DNA from 3 places in the Eubacterium sp. F2 genome. Region 2 is predicted to be linked to each of the others. Evidence: riboswitches for the same ligand, from Rfam matches in the RefSeq annotation. Region 2 holds a riboswitch; each other region holds the start of a gene.

Region 1 (6,355 bases), 290 kb from region 2:
TTTCTGCTTTTTGCTGGAAGGAGATCCCCGGCCATGAGGAGTTATGGAAGGGCGGTTATCCGGGAAACTTGCTGCCGCCAGACGGACAGACAATACAAGAAAAAAGGCCTTCCATGATTGGTTGAAATCACAGAAGGCCTCTTATATAGGTATAGGGTTTTTACAGATTTATTTTGTTGTTTCTCTATTTTCCAAGATAGAGGGACTGCTTTGCCAGTACCAGGTTCAGAATGGTATCATTTGCAGGTGTCGGGATGTTATATTTCTTTCCTAACTTTGATACTGCTCCGTTAATAATGCGGATTTCCGTTTCTCTGTGATGAATGACATCCTGCACCATCGAACTGATTGTCTCGTCAGTCTTGCGGGAGACATCATAGGCATGTTCCAGTTCTTCTTCGTAATTTAAAGTGCATCCGTCTGCGTTGGCTACGAGAATTGCCTCACCGATCAGCATTTCTGTCAGCTTGTTTGCATATGGATTCTGGCTGATGAAGCCGTTCTTAGTCTCAAGCAGCGCGCTGACACCGTTAATGGCAACATTTGCCAGCAGTTTATGCCAGATGGCATTCATGACGTTGTCATGGACATCAACATCCAGATCTGCTGCACGGAAAGCTTCTGCCACTTCAAGTACCTTCTCCTTAGGTGCCTTGATGGTTCCGATATTCATTGCGCCATAGCCAGTATGCTTGACATGTCCCGGTTCTACTGGAGTTGCTCCGAATGCCGTATTTCCAATCACGATCTGTTCTTCCGGAACAACCTTGGCAATCTCATCATAATTTCCATAGCCATTCTGCAGGCACATAACCATGGTATGCTTATCGATCATCGGAAGGGCATTTCTGACAGCCGATTCCAGATACTGATAGTGAACAAATACAACGAGGATATCGACAACTCCGATTTCCTTCGGGTCAGTGGTGGCAATGGCAGGATGAACGGCAACCGTTTCTCCGTTTCCATGACCCGGAGCGCACTGATCTACCAGGATTCCATGTTCTTTAACGGCATTGATTACCTTCTCTGATGTATCCAGAACACAGACCTCATGTGCCTTTACTAAATAGCTGGCATAGCAGCTGCCAATTGCTCCGCATCCAACAAATCCAATTCTCATGATAAATAAGCTCCTTTCAGTCTTTTATCCAGGCAATAATTCGACCCGGTATTCCGCCGGCTTTCCCAGTCTATTAACATCCTACGTAGCATGTATATATCATCCTACGTCCTATCATGGTTTGACTGTAACACATATTTGTTCTTCTGTCAAAACTTTATTTATCCATTTCATTATTTTGACAGGGCTCTTCTGCAGTGTTAAGATAATGAATACAGAAGAATAACATGTACGTACATAAAGGGGAGCTGAAAGGCTGAGAAAGGTAATAACCTGACCCTGAAAACCTGATTTGGATAATGCCAGCGGAGGGATTATGGAAGATGAATTTTGAAGGGGCTGTTCCGGAAAGGAAGGCCCCTTTTTCAATGCGATCGGCATTTTCCTTGCTGCAGGCGGAGTTTCAGAGGGGCTTTCCGATTGAGGCTTCGCTGCGCGCATGCTTCTTCCTGCGGCGGATTGGGGGCACCACCTTCGGCCGCAATAGAAAATTAGTGCGTTTCTGAGAAAGGAGATCTCAAGATGAAGATGAAAACCGCATTAACAATCGCTGGATCGGATTCCAGCGGAGGCGCTGGAATTCAGGCAGACATTAAGACGATGACGGCCAACGGAGTTTATGCCATGAGCGCGATTACCGCTCTGACGGCACAGAACACCACCGGCGTTGCCGATGTCCTGGAGTCCACGCCTGAGTTTCTGGGAAAGCAGCTGGACTGCATTTTTACAGATATTTATCCGGACGCGGTAAAGACAGGAATGGTATCCTCTAAGGAACTGATTGCAGTAATTACGGAAAAGCTGGAGCAGTACGGCGCAAAGCACATCGTCGTGGATCCGGTTATGGTAGCGACCAGCGGTGCGCGGCTCATCAGCGAAGATGCCGTAGATGCCTTGAAGAATAAGCTTTTGCCGCTGGCAGAAGTGATTACACCGAACATCCCGGAGACGGAAGTCCTGGCGGAGATGCCGGTAAAATCAGAAGAAGACATGATTACCGCTTCAAAGAAGATCATGGAGCATTACGGCTGCGCTGTCCTCTGCAAGGGCGGCCATCAGCTGAGCACCGCCAATGACCTGCTGTTTGACGGGGAAGGCGCACACTGGTTCAGAGGAAAGCGGATCGACAATCCGAATACCCACGGAACGGGCTGCACCCTGTCCAGCGCCATTGCGTCCAATCTCGCAAAGGGCCGGGACCTGAAGACTTCCGTCCGCCTCGCAAAGGCGTATATTTCCGGCGCGCTGGCAGCCATGCTGGATCTGGGAAAGGGCAGCGGCCCGATGAATCACGCGTTCAGAATTGAAGGAGAGTACGGAGATCTGCTTCCGGAGGAGGACGCAGATGACTAAAAAAACTTCGACTTTCAGCAACGCGCTGATCTGGTTCGGCGCAGGCGTGTCCATCGCGGAAATCCTGACCGGCACGTATTTTGCGGGACTTGGCTTTAAGAAGGCTCTTCTCGCAATTCTGCTGGGCCATCTGATCGGCGGCGTCATGATGCTCCTGGCCGGTCTGATCGGAGGATTTGAAGAAAAGAGCGCGATGGAAACTGTCAGCATGAGTTTCGGAACCGTCGGCTGCAAGCTGTTCGCGATCCTGAATGTCCTGCAGCTTCTCGGCTGGACGGCCATCATGACCTACGACGGAGCCGTTTCCGCCCAGTCGATTTTCCATATGGGTGTCTGGTTCTGGGCGCTGATCATGGGAGTTCTGATCCTGATCTGGATTCTGGTTGGCGTGACCAATCTGGGAAAACTCAGCCTGGTTTCCATGGTCCTGCTTCTGATTCTGTCGGTGATCCTCTTCAAGCTGGTTTTCTTCAGCGGGAACAGCATGGGGAAGGTTTCAGCGGGAACGCTGACCTTCGGAGGCGCCGTAGAGCTTGCGGTTTCCATGCCGCTCAGCTGGCTCCCGCTGATTTCCGACTACACGAGGGAGGCGGAGAAACCGGCCGCGGCCGCTGCAGCAAGCGTGGTGACCTACAGCATCGTTTCCGTCTTCATGTTCGTGATTGGAATGGGAGCATCGCTGTTTACCGGAGAGACGAACATCGCCGTCATCATGACCAAGGCGGGTCTTGGAATCGCCGGACTTCTGATCGTCATCCTGTCCACAGTAACGACAACCTTCCTGGACGCATACTCCGCGGGGGTATCCAGCGTGACGGTTTATCATAAGATCAATGAGAAGCACGCGGCGCTGATCGTAACGATTATCGGAACTGCCGGCGCCATGATGTTTAACATGGATAACATCACTAATTTCCTGTATTTCATCGGAAGCGTTTTTGCGCCGATGATTGCCGTGCAGGCGGCGGATTACTTTATCTTGAAGAGGGCGGACTGTGAAGACCGTTTCAACAGGGTCAACCTGATTGTCTGGCTGATTGGTTTCATTCTTTACCGCTGGCTCATGACGGTGAATACCCCGGTGGGGAATACCCTTCCGGATTTCGTCATTACCATGGTAATCTGCGTGATTGCGAACCTTCTTGCAGGCAGAGGCCGCAGGAGGGCCTAGACAAAAAATTACCGTATGACGGGAAAAAACAAGGAGTCTCCTTGCTTCAGGCCGTCGGAAAGCTTTTGGTTTTCAAGGCTTTCCGGCGGCCGTTTTCTTTTTGTCCGGGAAAATAAACATAAGTTAGACTTGTTTCATGATACCCTATGGGGGTATAATGCATGTGTCAGCGAGAGATGAAAAAAGACAGAAGATAAATCACTGCCGAGGAGGGGATAGAATGTCGTGTGAAGCATGTGAGAAGATGCCGGATGAGCAGAATCCGCCAAAGCACGCGGATGCTGCAGTCCACGCGGACGGATCGGTGACGGTCGACGACGGATGCTGCAAGATGAAGAAGCGTTCGCCCAAAGAGTACCGGGACCTGGTTAACCGGCTGAGCCGCATTGAAGGACAGATCCGGGGAATCCGGAGGATGATCGAGGAAGATGCCTACTGCCCGGATGTGCTGAGACAGTCCTCGGCCGCGGCAGCAGCGTTGAACAGTTTCAATAAGGTGCTTCTGGCCAGTCATATCAAGACCTGTGTCGCCGATGACATCAGAAATGGAAAGGATGAATCCATCAACGAGCTGGTGAATATGCTGCAAAAAATGATGAAGTAGCCGGAGAAAGGGGGATTCACAATGAACGTTGGAGTTATCGTTGTAATAGCCGTTATTGCCTTGATTCTTGTTTTTGCCATCAGAAAGTCGATTAAAACCGTTAAAGGCGGATGCTGCGGCGGTGGCGGCGGAGATCTGAAGCCGCTGAAGAAGGAACTGGACGGCAAGGTCGTTTCTGAAAAGGTCATGCACATCGACGGAATGCACTGCAAGAACTGCCAGTACCGCGTGCAGAGAGCGCTGGACCGGATCGACGGGGTATCTTCCGATGTAAGCTTCAAGAAAAACCAGGCGATTGTAAAGATGGACCGCGAGGTTTCCGACGAGCGTCTGTCTTCCGCAGTAACGAATACGGGATATGAGGTTTCCGGAATTGAAACGGTTCCGGTAGCGTAAGAACATACATGGCACAGGCAGGGGTAAAGCAGAATGCCTTGGAAATAAGGGGATCTGAGGCGTGCGCCTGATGCGGAAATCTGGGATAAGGAAAAGAGATTGCGGTTGTCAGGGTATTGATAAGGAAAGGAAAAAGAGATGAAGCAGGATTATAACGTTACGGGAATGAGCTGTGCGGCCTGCCAGGCGAGAGTCGAAAAGGCTGCAGGAAAAGTTCCCGGTGTGGAGAGCTGCACCGTCAGCCTGCTGACCAACTCCATGAGAGTTGAAGGTGATGTGTCTCCGGGCGAAATTATCAGGGCTGTGGAGGATGCGGGATACGGCGCCGAGCTGAAGGGCGGCGAAGCGAACAAGTCCACTGCGGATATGTATGCAGAAGAAGAGAAGGCGCTGGAGAATAAGGACGTGCCGGTGATGAAGAAGAGACTGATTTCTTCCGTCATCTTCCTGCTGGCGCTGATGTATTTCTCTATGGGCCACATGATGTGGAACTGGCCGCTGCCGTCCTTCTTTGAGGGAAATATGGTGGCAGTAGGCATTCTGGAAATGCTGCTGGCCGGAATTATCATGGTGATCAATCAGAAATTCTTTATCAGCGGATTTAAGTCGCTGATTCACAGAGCGCCGAACATGGACACGCTGGTCGCAATGGGCTCGATGGTGTCCTTTGCATGGAGTTTCGTCGTACTTCTGAAGATGACCAGAGACCAGATCACCGGTGGAGACGCTGCGGCGATGGCCGAGATGCACAACCTGTACTTTGAGTCTGCCGCGATGATCGTCACCCTGATCACCATCGGAAAGCTGCTGGAAGCCATTTCCAAGGGCAGAACCACCGACGCGCTGAAGGGCCTGATGAAGCTGGCTCCGAAGACTGCTGTCGTCGAAGTGAATGGTCAGGAGCAGGAGGTTCCGATCGATCAGCTGAATGTCGGCGATGTGTTCGTCGTCCGTGCCGGAAGCAATGTTCCGGTTGACGGAGAAATCATTGAAGGAAACGGATCTTTCGATGAATCCGCCCTCACCGGAGAGAGCATTCCGGTGGATAAAGAAGTGGGTGACCGTGTTTCTGCGGCAACCACAAGCAGTTCCGGCTATGTCAAGGCCAGAGCCCTGAGAGTCGGAACAGATACAACTCTGTCTCAGATCATTCAGATGGTCAGCGACGCGGCGGCAACCAAGGCCCCGATCGCCAAGATTGCGGACAAGGTATCCGGAGTTTTCGTACCGGCCGTTCTTCTGGCCGCACTTGCGACTTTCCTGATCTGGCTCCTGGCAGGCGGCGCACTTCCGTATGCTCTGTCCAGAGGCATCGCCGTGCTCGTCGTCAGCTGCCCGTGCGCACTGGGACTCGCAACACCAGTTGCCATCATGGTCGGCAATGGAAAAGGCGCCAAGAACGGAGTCCTGTTTAAGACCGCGGCTTCCCTGGAAGAGACAGGCCGTGTGGATATCGTCGCGCTGGATAAGACCGGAACCATCACAGAGGGTCATCCACAGGTAACCGACATTATCCCGGCAGAGGGATACACGGAAGATCAGCTTCTCAAGCTAGCCGGAGCACTGGAATCCAAGAGTGAGCACCCGCTGGCCAGAGCAGTCATGGACAGGCTTTCTGCTTCCGGTATGGAAGAAGAAGCCGTGGAAGATTACCAGACCCTGTCCGGCAGCGGCGTTTCCGGAGTTTATCATGGAAAACAGCTCTTCG
Region 2 (6,355 bases):
TGCTGATTGTATGTTTATACCCATTTCCCGAAGCTTTTCTTGCGGTAAGATGTATTTAATTCGTTTTCTCTGCAAGGCAGTCAGAACCAATCCCATATGATGACTCATGGAAGGATTGGTTCTGTATCTTCTTGCTGTGTGATTTTTGTCTGCTCTGATTATACTCCGGAATCCCGCTCGGCGTCAAAGTCTGTGTAATATATGCAGCTGTCCTGGGATTTTGCCTTATACATGTAGCGGTCCGCGCGGTCGACAAGTGTATCCATATCGTCTCCGTCTCTTACTGCGGTAATGCCCAGCGACAGTGTAACATTCAGCGTATCCCCTGCCCGCGAGGTCGTGGAAAGCGATTCGGAAATATGACTGATCCGCTCTGCGATGGCGAGCATATCCTCAGGATCAGGTCAGTGCTTCCATGATTCCTCTGGTATTATTTAGTCCTGTAACCGGATCTATAACCGGAATCAGGTCTGCTTTTCCGTTTGCCTGATTTAATTCATCCGCGTCGATGAAGAATCCTGCAAGACCGATGATTTCTCCGCCTTTGTAGAGTGGATGCTTCGTGGCCATGATAGTTCGGTTAATTCCACGGGAAATACATTTTTCCGGATAGTATTTGGAAGTTTTTCCGCTTCTCAGGACATCGTATTCCTCGTTTTTATAGGTATCCTCATCGACATGCCAGGTCATGTCTTCGTCGGTCTTTCCGATAATGTCATTGACAGAATCCAGACCATAGTAGTCGAGGAAACTCTGGCTTGCGCCTAAGAAACGACGGTGAATATCCTTCCAGAAAAAGTTCAGGGTAGAATGCTGCACTATGTTGTCCCAGAGAAGTGCTTTCTCTTTTGTGATATCATCCGCAGCTTCATCGGAATAGGAAGACTGATACTGAAGACCTGTCTTTTCATTTTCAGAGCGGAGAACAATCTCTACGTCTTTCGTGTCAATCGTCCGGACTGTCATCAGGGCGACATCTGCCTTCATCTTCGGAATCCTCATGAAAGCGTATTCTTTCCAGACATAATTCCCGGTGTCTTCTCTGGTACGGAAAAATGCGCGGAGCATACTACGTTCGGATTCAGAAATTCTCTTCGACAGTGTCTCGGGATCAGAGAAGGCGGTAAAACGTTCATAATCTCTTGGATAAATTCTTTCTTTTGCGTAGCGGAAGAATTTCAGCCGGAGATCAAACGTGGAATGTTCCTGTCCGGTGTCCAGAACGACATGGCGGATTTGATTTCCCTTGATGTCGATCAGCATCACATCGTCATAAATATAGTACAGGTTTTCCAGCAGAATCGATGTCTGGGACAGATTACGTGTAAAGGAGACCCCCGGCATATTGCCGGAAGCCTCCTTTGGTGTAAACAATAACAATACGGTTACAGAAACGGCAGATGTCATCTCTGTGCATATATTTTTTTATCCGTTCTGTTTTACAGACAGCTGCTCAGCCCTGATCCTTACAACAGCTGTCGCTTTGACTGCTGCATCAGGAAATTCCCAGTCTGAGCGGTCTGTATAACGGCTCATAATCAGCTGTAGAATTCTCTTCTTCTCTGCAGAATCCAGAATTTCTTCTGCCTTTCCTTCTGCTATGAAACTCTGGAAGAATTCTGTATGTCCGCAGGCTGTTTCATGACTCTGCGTTCCATGGTCGCATTCTCCTTCCACGGCAGCATAACCATTTTCACGAATCAGAGAAATCTTTTTTCCCTCAGCCGCGCCATGAAAATAGAAAGTAAAATGGCCATTATCGTCTTCAAACCCAAAGTTTACCGGAACGACATAAGGACGTTTTCCGTCACATAAACCAACATGCAGAATTCTGCATGCATCGATAATTTCCCGGATTATTCCGGTATCCGTTACTTCGCGGTCTTTTCTTCTCATCGTCATACCTCATTTTTCCAAGGCTGTGCGCAGGCAGATGATCCCTTCACCACCGAAGCATGATCCGCGGAATTTACGATCTTTTTGCTGCGTCATTCTGCGCCTTATTCATCTTACAGCAGTCCGGAACACCGTGCTCGCCGTACTCTTTTTTGTTCTTTTCTCCCAGGCGCTTGATATAGGCGTCCCAGGAGGCTTTGATTTTCTTTCCGATTGACATTTGTTATTCCCCCTTGCTCATTCAGCTTTTGTCCTTTCACTATAGCATGATATACCCAGTATTGAAATAGGCATAACGCTGAAGCAGGGTGAAATCTGTGTGATGTTTTCTGTCATCCCGCAATGAGGGAATTAATGCTGCATCTTCGCGTACTGCTGCTGGATCTGCCGGTAGAAATCGCCGATATAGTAATGGCAGAGAATCATGGCCGTGTCCATGATCTTGTCGCCGCTGAACTCGAAGTCGTAGGACTGCTCACTGTTCTTAAACTGCCTGCCGATGCACTGGTAGACATGGTCGATCAGATCCGAGGAACGGTAAGTCTTCCACTCTTTTGATGTCAGATGACGCTTCCAGAGCTGTTCGGAAATCTTCACGGATACAACCAGGCAGTACATGGCGTACAGGTCCTGCTCCAGAAGCTCCGTAAAGCGTTCATCGCTGTGCAGCTGCTGCATGAGCTCGGTCAGTTCGGTCTCAATTCCGGCGTAGGTCTCCATGAGCGGCTGATACTGCTGCGGGCTTCTGCGCGCAGCCAGCGACCGGCTGTACCAGGACATTCCTTCCGACCCGTAATCCAGGGCAATCCAGCTGAGGTACTCGGCGCCAGTGAACAGGTACATCTCCAGACGTTCCTTATTCTTCTCTTCTATCTCCGGAAACCCCTCAGAATCGCGGAAACGTACCACGTCGTCCAGCGTATTCTGGAAGAATTCATTTAAATCGTAATTCATTCTGTGTTTTCTCCTTGCGTCACTTTTAGAAATCTGTTTATCTATTCTATCATAGATACGTGTCCAGCGGACAAAAGTTTTACACGCAAGATAGTGTTAAGAGTTGCGGGAGTGTTTGTTAATAGATCTTCAGGCATTTTCTGTGAGCTGTACGCAGCCTGTGCCTGGAACGTCTCTCGGCTCCCTTCGCGCATGCTCACGCTTCCGACTCCGCCGGCCCTCCGGAGTCAGGCCGTCGATCGTCTGGCAGCGAGGCGCTCAGAAGTCCAGGCATCCGGCTGCGTTACAGACTCACCTTCAATTAGAGAATGTCAATGTATTCTCCGGCCAGCGCCTTGTTCATGCTGCGGACAGCGCAGAACTTTCCGCACATGCTGCAGGTATCGCTGTGATCATCTTCCGGAGCGCGGCTGTCACGAATCGCTTTCGCAGTTTCCGGATCCATGGCCTCCTTAAACTGAGTCTCCCAGTCCAGTTTCCGGCGGGCCTCTGCCATCCGGTCATCCTGATCCCGGGCTCCCGGAACACCTTTTGCGATATCTGCCGCGTGAGCCGCAATCTTGCTGGCGATGATGCCGGTTTTTACGTCCTCGACATTCGGAAGTGCCAGATGCTCTGCCGGTGTGACATAACAGAGGAAGGCCGCGCCGTTCATGGCGGCAATGGCGCCTCCGATTGCTGCTGTGATATGATCGTAACCCGGAGCAATATCTGTAACCAGAGGTCCTAATACATAAAACGGTGCTCCCTTGCAGATGGACTGCTGCAGTTTCATATTTGCCGCAATCTGATCCATCTGCAGATGACCCGGACCTTCCACCATGACCTGAACATCCTTATCCCATGCGCGCTGCGTCAGTTCGCCGAGACGGAGAAGCTCTTCTAACTGACATCCGTCTGTTCCATCGGCCAGGCAGCCGGAACGGCAGGCGTCGCCGAGACTGATGGTGACATCGTATTCCCTGCAGATGTCCAGAATTTCATTGAAATATTCATAGAACGGATTCTCCTGCCCGGTCATGCTCATCCAGGCAAAAATCAGACTTCCACCGCGGCTGACCAGATTCATTTTCCGGCCGTATTTCTTCAGCTGCTCGATGGTTTTCCGTGTAATTCCGCAGTGAAGCGTGACAAAATCCACGCCGTCCTGGGCATGAAGGCGGACAACATCGATGAAATCATGTGCGGAGATTTCTGCAAGATCCTTCTGATAATGAATAACTGCATCGTAAACCGGAACAGTGCCGATCATTGCCGGGCATTCCCTGCAGAGCTTCTGGCGGAATGGCTGGGTGTTTCCGTGGCTGGAAAGGTCCATGATCGCCTCTCCACCCATGTTAACCGCACTCATGACCTTCTGCATTTCAATATCGTAATCCTTACAGTCCCTGCTGACACCGAGATTGACATTGATTTTGGTTCTCAACATGCTTCCTACTCCGTTCGGGTCCAGGCAGGTATGCAGGCGGTTCGCCGGAATGACGACCTTTCCGCTTGAAACGAGCTGAAGCATTTCTTCCACAGAGCGTTGCTCCTTCTCTGCAACGGTTTTCAGCTCCGGTGTCACGATTCCCCTGCGCGCAGCGTCCATCTGCGTAGCATAGTTTCTCTGACATCCGGCGCCTGCTTTCATTTCTGAAGCTGTTAATGTGTTCTGGTTTTCCATGATAAACTTTCCTTTCTTGTCTTGCGCGTGTGCGCTTTGTTACAGAACAATAACCATTAATTTTCTTCCGCGACAGAAAGTGGTGCCCCCCGGTCTGCCGCGACGCACAGCAGGACAAAGGAAAAAACGGCAAGGAGTTTACCCTGCTTTTAAAAAAACAAACCGGAGTCCTCACGGACTCCGGTACACGCAACATATAACAGATTAAAGTCATTTCCTACGATGGCATTATCCATATCAGGTGTAAGGGTCGCACGCATCGGCGTGCCTCTCAGCTGTCCGCTCCCCTATGTCTTTCTATGCAATTGAGTTGACTATATCACGAAATGCGAAATTTGTAAATCAATCCTGAAAAATCCATAATCCGGACGGTAGACATAGATGAGTACGCGGTTTTTCTTAAACGACAATGGGATAACGCGTATGCCTTTTCCGGAAAGGTCATGATTTAAACGCTTCAGCTCTTTCAATACTTCGTTTCTGTCATCAAACCTGTAATTAAACAGGTTGGCTGTTTTCAGCCCGGTGATGACCGGAGAACAGTGCATCAGAATGGTTTCTTCAGACATGGATGATTCACTCCCTTCTCGGCAAAATATAATGGGCAGAGGGGACGGCGGATCGGTAATCCCCGCACATTCAGAGGAGGTCTGTGCAGGTGAGCCCTTGTTGACCTGGCTGCCCTCTGCCCTGCCCGGCAGTCTGGTTTTCAGAATTTCTGCTCCAGATCCTAAGCGACAGCAGCGCCCAGCTTCTCGCAGGAATCAAGAGCGTCAGAATCAGGCGCTTCATTGCAGATGACACTGTTCGCTGCAAGAGAAATCCCATCTCCTTCGCATCTCTCTTCCCAGGAGGTCATCCAGGCGCCGCCGCCCCATCCGTAAGAACCGAACAGAGCAACCTTCTTTCCGCCCAAGCTTCCCTCGACTGAAGTGAACATAGGGTCGAATTCGGATTCTTCTAAAACTTCTGCACCCATTGCCGGGCAGCCAAAAACGATGCCGTCATAGTCCTTTACCTTATCTGCATTGAAGTCTGCAGCCTGAATGACATCGACCTCTGCACCAGCCTTCCTGGCACCGTCAGCGACTGCATCTGCCATCTGTTCAGTATTTCCTGTTCCACTCCAGAATACAACTGCTACCTTGCTCATAATATGTACCTCCCTGTCGATATTGAATAAGCTCAATGATGAAAAAATCACATCATAAATTAGTTAGATATATCTAACTAATATGTACACATCAGCATTTAATTTCCCTGCTGACACTATGTAGTTTAATGCATCTAACCCATGGAGTCAAGGGAAATATGTGTATTTATATTGGCACACATATAGGCTGCGATTGTATAAGGCGCCTGGAGCACAGAACTGCTGCAACAGGCTCGGCTGAACATAGGGTAACGAGCTTCTCCTCTGCTGATATTTATTGGAGATTCTTGCGCTCATCAGCTGGAGTTTCCATATATCAGCCTGTAGGTAGTATTTCACTGTGGAAAAGAGGCCATTGCCCAAGTTAATGTTATACCTCATGGCAATGGCCCGCTGCTTTCCTATTCAGTTCCCGTTCTGGCTCTTGATCTTCTTTATGAACCAGAACTTTTCCGCCTGCCTGGCAGGCATCGCAGATGCAGAATTTTCCTCCATGGGCTTTCGCTTCCTTTGCAGCTTTCAGGAGGCCTGCAGCTTTTTCTTTTCCAAATATTTTTTCACCTGCCGCGGATCCCGCAAGAGCGATCAGATCATCAATGGATGTCACATCATCTTCCAGCTCCGCGATCAGTTTCTTCGCAGCCGCTTCTTCTCCTGATGTTCCTACAGCATCCAGATATTCTTTT
Region 3 (6,355 bases), 1.2 Mb from region 2:
AGTCGTTAATCAGGTTGAGGCTGAAGAAGACGGCATCATGCAGAAGCAGATCGCGGAAGAAGGCGATGTGGTTGCCTGCGGAGACAAGATTGCTGAGGTGAGCATCGATGACTAAGCCGATGAGAAAGCCGGACTGGCTGAAAGTCCCGTACGATCCGAAGGCTGTAAAGGAAGTTGCTTCCCTGATGAAAGATCTGAAGCTGAACACGGTCTGTAACGAAGCCAACTGCCCGAATCTGGGCGAATGCTTCATGAAGCACACGGCAACCTTCATGATTCTGGGCAGCCACTGCACCAGAAACTGCCGCTTCTGCAATGTCACCCACGCGGCACCGGACCAGGTGGACCCGCATGAGCCGGAAAATCTGGCAAAGGCCGCAAAACAGCTCGGCCTTCACCACGTCGTCATCACGCAGGTCACCAGAGACGATCTGCCGGACGGCGGCGCGCAGCAGTTTGCAGAATGTCTGCAGCAGCTCCATGAGCAGTGCCCGGGAACGACCGTTGAGGTGCTGACGTCTGATCTGAAGGGTGATCATGATGCCCTGGACATCGTGCTTCAGGCAGGCCCGAACGTCTTCAACCATAACGTGGAGATGCCGAAGGAACTTTATTCTAAAGTCCGCCCGGAAGCGCGTTATAAACGCTCCCTGGATGTCCTGCGCTACGCAAAAGAAAATTATCCGGACATCCTGACCAAGACCGGCTTTATGCTGGGTCTGGGCGAGACGGACGAGCAGATCGACGCCCTGCTGGATGACCTGGTGGAGACGGGCTGCGATATCCTGACCATCGGCCAGTACCTGCAGCCGAGCCCGCAGCACTATCCGCTGCAGCGCTACGTCACACCAGAGGAATTCGATCAGTATAGGGAACTGGCCCTGAGCAAGGGGTTCAAGTTCGTCACTTCAACCCCACTGGTCAGAAGCTCCTACCGCGCCGCGGAGGCGGTAGAAGCCGTATCAGAAAGCAGGAAGTCATGATCTGGATTGAGACAGGAAGCACAGATGTATACTATAACTTCGGCCTGGAATACTATTTCACGGTCGAGAGTAGAATGCCGGAGCCGGTCTTCCTTTTCTGGCAGACTACCCCGACCCTGATGATCGGCAAATACCAGAATACAAGGGAAGAAATTGATCTTGATTACGCGAAGGCTCACGGCATTCACATTGTCCGGAGACTGTCCGGAGGCGGCACGATTTACACCGATGAGGGCGGCTGGCAGTATTCTTTCATCACCCAGGGCGATGCCGGAGAAATTGATTTTCAGAAGTACCTGGCGCCTGTCCTGAAGGCTTTGAGAGATCTGGGTGTTCCTGCAGAATTCAACGGCAGAAATGACCTGACCGCGGACGGCAGAAAATTTTCTGGAACGGCCCAGTACAAGCTTCAGAATGCAACCGTTCACCATGGATCGCTTTTATTTGATACGAACATTGAAGCTATGGTCAGGGCAACGACGGTCGATAAATATAAACTGATTTCCAAAGGCATCCGCTCGATCAGAAGCAGGGTCTGCAATCTCTCCGAGTTTCTGCCGGAGGGCATGAGTGCGCAGAAATTCAAGACTCTGATGGTCTCTGCGATTCTGGGAGACCGCGGATCTGTTTACCGCGTGACGCCGGAAGACGACGCCCGTATCCGCCAGCTTGGCGATGAAAAGTTCAGAAGCTGGGAGGCCGTCTACGGGCACGATCCGAAATTCCAGATGATCCGGCAAAAACGTTTCCCGGGCGGCCAGCTGCGGGCGGCCCTGAACGTAAAAAAAGGAAAGATCGACCAGATCCGCTTTACCGGCGATTTTTTCAGCGCGTCGGATATCCAGGAATTGGAAAAGCGGCTTCAGGGCGTGGAGCTCCGGAAGGAGAAACTTCTTCCCCTTGTACGGGAAAGCCTTTCAGATGGCGGAATCATGGGAATTACCCCAGAGCAGCTTGTGGAGACGATTACCGGGTAAGGGCAGCCCCTTGCCCGGGTGTTTTTTGTCTGAAAATAGATTGCGCGCGATAGATTTCTGCTTCTCTGGGTATGAGAAATACAGAGTGAATTGAGGGGTAATACCGGAGATAGAGAAAGGAGGCGGAGATGTTCGGATTTCTGAAATGGAGAACGATTTACCGCACGCATGACCCGCAGGAATATGAAAAGGCGGTGCAGCTGCTGGAAGATCAGGGCTACCGTGTGAAGACCTATACGCTGGATTCTGAGGTTCCGGCGGGCTGCGGCTGAGGAGGCTCCGTAGACGTGCGAGATTATAACCGCGCGAAGAACCGTCCGGATATGTCGAACCAGGTGTTTGCGATCACCGTTATGAAGAATGACCGTGAGACCGCCGTGCCATTCCTGCAGAATGCACTGGGACGGGAACATCTGATGATGGGGAAATAAGCGCTTCCCGCGGCATGGACAAAACATACTCCCGCAAGAGAAAATCTGTATATGAGGGACCGCCCCGGTATGGCGTGATTCCCCGGGATAGGCTATAATGGGAGCAGAAAATCTTGTTTGGAGGAATGGAGAGTAACCATGAATAAAGAAGAACAGGCAGTATATTATAAAAATAACGGCTGCAACTGCGCACAGTCCGTCCTGATGACGTATAAAGATGAGCTGAATCTTTCTGAAGAGGAGCTGAGAAAGCTCGGCTCTGGATTCGGACTCGGCATGGGCGGCATGGAAGCGACCTGCGGAGCCCTGTGCGGCGCGATGATGATCGCCGGACTGAAGAATGACACTGGAATTCCGATGAGAAAGATCGCAAAGGAAATGGTGCAGCAGTTCCGTTCTGAGGCCGGCGCAGTCAGCTGCGAGGATCTGAAAGGCGTGAAGACCCACCGCATGCTGTGCGCCTGCGATGACTGCGTGCGCTATGCTGTCCGCATCCTGGAAGAGGGCGTGCCGCAGATCGTGAAGGATATTGTTGAGGAGCAGGCGAAATAGCCGGAGTATCTGAATTTTAACAGTTTTCCCATGTCATTACGGCATGGGAAAATTTTTTTACAGACGGGTCATTTCCAAAGACTTTGATTGTATCACAAGGCACACAGAATCACTACAGAGGAAAAGAACCCGGCTGCTGTAAATTTATCGTTGAAATTAAAACTTACATCCAGGAAGAATTACTGACACCATCTGCGTTCGTCAAGACATTGACAATCCCAATTAACCGCGTTATACTGTAAAAAACTGAACAGGGGAGCTGGAAAGACCGGCTGAGAGGAAGCTGAAGAAGTGCTTCGACCCATAATACCTGATGTGGATAATGCCAACGTAGGAATAGGAGAATGAAGAATTTTACGGAAGTGATTGACCACATCGCTTCCGTTTTTTCGTGCCCGGAAACAGACGGGCAGGGAAAAGAGACAATCTCATAGTTTCAACGGGCGGAGGATTCCTCCGTCTATAGAGAGTGAACAGGGCGTTCATGAAGGGGTGCACCACCGTGGGTACATTCTTTCGTGTGCCCTTTTTTCTATACAGAAAACGGAGAAAGGAGAAGACATGACGATCACAGCGAATGGCGATTCGGTTCAGCTTGCGGACGGAACGACCCTGCAGGAGTATCTTCAGCAGAAGAAGTACAATCCTGCAGTTATCGTCTGCGAACTGAATCTGAAGATCGTCGATCGGGAAACATACGGGAAGACCGAGCTTCACGACGGCGACGTGCTTGAAGTAGTCAGCTTTGTCGGAGGAGGCTGATTCACCCCGGCACAGCGCCGGACAAAAATTTATGAACAAGAGAACAATATGAATCGGTAAAAAACGGTGAAAGGCTGCCGGCGATGAAATCGTTCATCCATCGCCGGTGCAGAATCCGGCAGCCCGGCGCGCTTCAGGAAGAACAAAAATTAATCAACATCGGATAAGCACAGGAGGATTGAAATGGAAAAAGATACATGGTCTCTGAACGGACATGAATTTACATCCCGCTTTATTCTGGGATCTGGAAAGTATTCCCTGGATTTAATCAAGGCAGCGGTAGAAAATGCCGGCGCGCAGATTGTCACCCTGGCCCTGAGAAGAGCCAACGAGGGCGGACTGGCCAACATTCTGGACTACATTCCGGACAATGTTACCCTGCTCCCGAACACATCCGGAGCCAGAACCGCTGAAGAGGCCGTACGCATCGCGCGTCTTTCCAGAGAACTCTGCAAGACAGATTTTGTAAAGATCGAGATCATGAGAGACTCCAAGTATCTGCTTCCGGATAACGAGGAAACCATCAGGGCAACGGAAATCCTTGCTAAGGAAGGTTTTGTCGTCATGCCGTATATGTTCCCGGACCTGAACGCGGCCAGAGACATGAGAGACGCGGGAGCAGCCTGCATTATGCCGCTGGGATCCCCGATCGGCTCCAACAAGGGACTTGCTTCTAAGGAGTTCATCCAGATTCTGATTGATGAAATCGACCTTCCGATCATCGTAGATGCGGGAATCGGCCGTCCGTCCCAGGCATGCGAAGCTATGGAAATGGGAGCAGCCGCAATTATGGCTAACACCGGGCTGGCAACGGCAGGTGATGTCGCAATGATGGCAGGCGCCTATAAGAAGGCCATTGAGGCAGGACGCGAAGGATACCTGGCCGGCCTCGGAAGAGTCAGAAGCAAGGGTGCCGCAGCATCTGACCCGCTGACGGGATTCCTGCATGAGGTAAAGCCGCAGGAAGCAGCAGAGTAACGGGAAATACGAGATTGGAGGAAAGATCATGAGTGAAGCCGATCATGTTAATGAAAGTATATTAAATGACGAGATCATCAGGCTGCAGAAGCATAACAATGTAGACCCGATGAAATACCTTCCGGGCATGGAAGTCCTGGACAAGTCCACGATTCTGGACGATGTGCTGGAAGCGCGGAAGAACTATGATTACAGTAAATACACCGCAAGAGATGTCCGCCGCGCGCTGGACCATAACTCCTGCTCGCCGGAAGATCTGGCAGCGCTGCTTTCACCGGCAGCACAGCCGTTCCTGGAAGAAATGGCAGAAAAAGCCCAGAAAGAGACGAGAAAGCATTTTGGTAATTCCATCTGCATGTTTACGCCGATTTATATCGCCAATTACTGCGAGAACTTCTGCATCTACTGCGGATTTAACTGTCATAATAAGATCAAGAGAGCCAAGCTGGATGATGAGGGCATCCATCAGGAAATGGCCGCCATCGCAAAGTCCGGCCTTCAGGAAATTCTGATTCTGACCGGCGAAAGCCGCAGAATGTCGGATGTGAAGTACATCGGCCGCGCCTGCGAGATTGCGCGTGAGTATTTCCGCGTTGTCGGCGTGGAGGTTTATCCGATGAATTCCGATGAGTACGCCTATCTGCACCAGTGCGGCGCGGACTATGTCACCGTGTTCCAGGAAACCTATAACCCGGATAAGTACAAGCAGCTGCATCTGGCCGGCAACAAGAGAATTTTCCCATACCGCGTCTGTGCTCAGGAAAGAGCGCTGATGGGCGGCATGAGAGGTGTCGGATTCGCGGCACTTCTGGGCCTGGACGACTTCCGCAAGGATGCCTATGCAACCGCCATGCACGCCTACTACATCCAGCGCAAGTATCCGCGCGCCGAGATTTCCTTCTCCTGTCCGCGCCTGCGCCCGATCATCAACAACGATAAGATCAACCCGATGGACGTTCACGAGGCACAGCTGCTTCAGGTCGTCTGCGCTTACCGCCTGTTCATGCCGTTTGCCAGCATCACAATTTCCACAAGAGAGCGCCCGGAAGTCAGAGACAACCTGATCAAGATCTGCTGCACCAAGACCGGCGTCGGCGAGCATTCCGACAAGGTCAAGGAGAAGGGCGACGATCAGTTCGAGACCGACGACCGCCGCAGCTTCCAGGAAGTCTACGACGCCATCGGAAATCAGGGCCTGCAGCCAGTCATGGCCGACTACATCTACGTATAAAAGCAGAGAGCCGAGGCCTTTATGAATACGCAAAACACACCTTTCAACCATACCATTTTCGTGACGAACCGGCATCTGCCGGTTCGTCCCTTTCTTTCACAGATTGACCGGATCTGCCAGCTTCAGCCCTGGGCCATCGTCCTGCGGGAGAAGGACCTTCCTGAAGAGGAATACATTAATCTGGCAAAAAGTGTCCTGGCAAGATGCGCACAGCGCCAGGTGCCCTGCATTTTGCACAGCTTTCTGCCGGCGCTGGAAGCCCTGGGCGCCGGCGCAGATACTGGAAATATCGATGCCGGGAAAGTAAACGACGGCAGCAAAAGCGTCAATAAAGAGAATGGATGCATACAGAATATATCCAGCAGTCAAATAACTCCGGCCGGCATCCACCTGCCGCTTTTCCGTCTGCGGGAACTTGCGGAAAAGGGCCGGCAGATACCG

Evidence for each region. Region 2 has a riboswitch for thiamine pyrophosphate ahead of thiC (phosphomethylpyrimidine synthase ThiC). Riboswitches for the same ligand answer to the same signal wherever they lie in the genome.
Region 1: it holds a riboswitch for thiamine pyrophosphate, as region 2 does, so the genes downstream of both, thiD (bifunctional hydroxymethylpyrimidine kinase/phosphomethylpyrimidine kinase) here and thiC (phosphomethylpyrimidine synthase ThiC) in region 2, are expected to answer to the same signal.
Region 3: it holds a riboswitch for thiamine pyrophosphate, as region 2 does, so the genes downstream of both, thiS (sulfur carrier protein ThiS) here and thiC (phosphomethylpyrimidine synthase ThiC) in region 2, are expected to answer to the same signal.

Annotation. Positions count from the first base shown of each region.
Region 1 is NZ_CP176393.1:2,354,585-2,360,939, reverse strand. Features, by position in the region: gene ACI77B_RS10360 (ketopantoate reductase family protein) at 185-1,123, opposite strand; TPP riboswitch at 1,355-1,454, shown strand; gene thiD (bifunctional hydroxymethylpyrimidine kinase/phosphomethylpyrimidine kinase) at 1,652-2,476, shown strand; gene cytX (putative hydroxymethylpyrimidine transporter CytX) at 2,469-3,647, shown strand; gene ACI77B_RS10345 (metal-sensing transcriptional repressor) at 3,868-4,251, shown strand; gene ACI77B_RS10340 (heavy-metal-associated domain-containing protein) at 4,273-4,647, shown strand; gene ACI77B_RS10335 (heavy metal translocating P-type ATPase) at 4,786-6,355, shown strand, end outside.
Region 2 is NZ_CP176393.1:2,060,996-2,067,350, reverse strand. Features, by position in the region: gene ACI77B_RS08990 (diguanylate cyclase domain-containing protein) at 159-389, opposite strand; gene ACI77B_RS08985 (hypothetical protein) at 400-1,344, opposite strand; gene ACI77B_RS08980 (pyridoxamine 5'-phosphate oxidase family protein) at 1,426-1,902, opposite strand; gene ACI77B_RS08975 (LDCC motif putative metal-binding protein) at 1,970-2,116, opposite strand; gene ACI77B_RS08970 (hypothetical protein) at 2,248-2,850, opposite strand; gene thiC (phosphomethylpyrimidine synthase ThiC) at 3,152-4,483, opposite strand; TPP riboswitch at 4,714-4,815, opposite strand; gene ACI77B_RS08960 (DUF3793 family protein) at 4,831-5,085, opposite strand; gene ACI77B_RS08955 (flavodoxin) at 5,247-5,669, opposite strand; gene ACI77B_RS08950 (molecular chaperone Hsp90) at 6,040-6,355, opposite strand, start outside.
Region 3 is NZ_CP176393.1:839,292-845,646, forward strand. Features, by position in the region: gene ACI77B_RS03405 (biotin/lipoyl-containing protein) at 1-115, shown strand, start outside; gene lipA (lipoyl synthase) at 108-983, shown strand; gene ACI77B_RS03415 (lipoate--protein ligase) at 980-1,960, shown strand; gene ACI77B_RS03420 (hypothetical protein) at 2,089-2,232, shown strand; gene ACI77B_RS03425 (hypothetical protein) at 2,248-2,391, shown strand; gene ACI77B_RS03430 (C-GCAxxG-C-C family protein) at 2,530-2,943, shown strand; TPP riboswitch at 3,186-3,297, shown strand; gene thiS (sulfur carrier protein ThiS) at 3,505-3,705, shown strand; gene ACI77B_RS03440 (thiazole synthase) at 3,889-4,683, shown strand; gene thiH (2-iminoacetate synthase ThiH) at 4,793-5,914, shown strand; gene ACI77B_RS03450 (thiamine phosphate synthase) at 5,936-6,355, shown strand, end outside.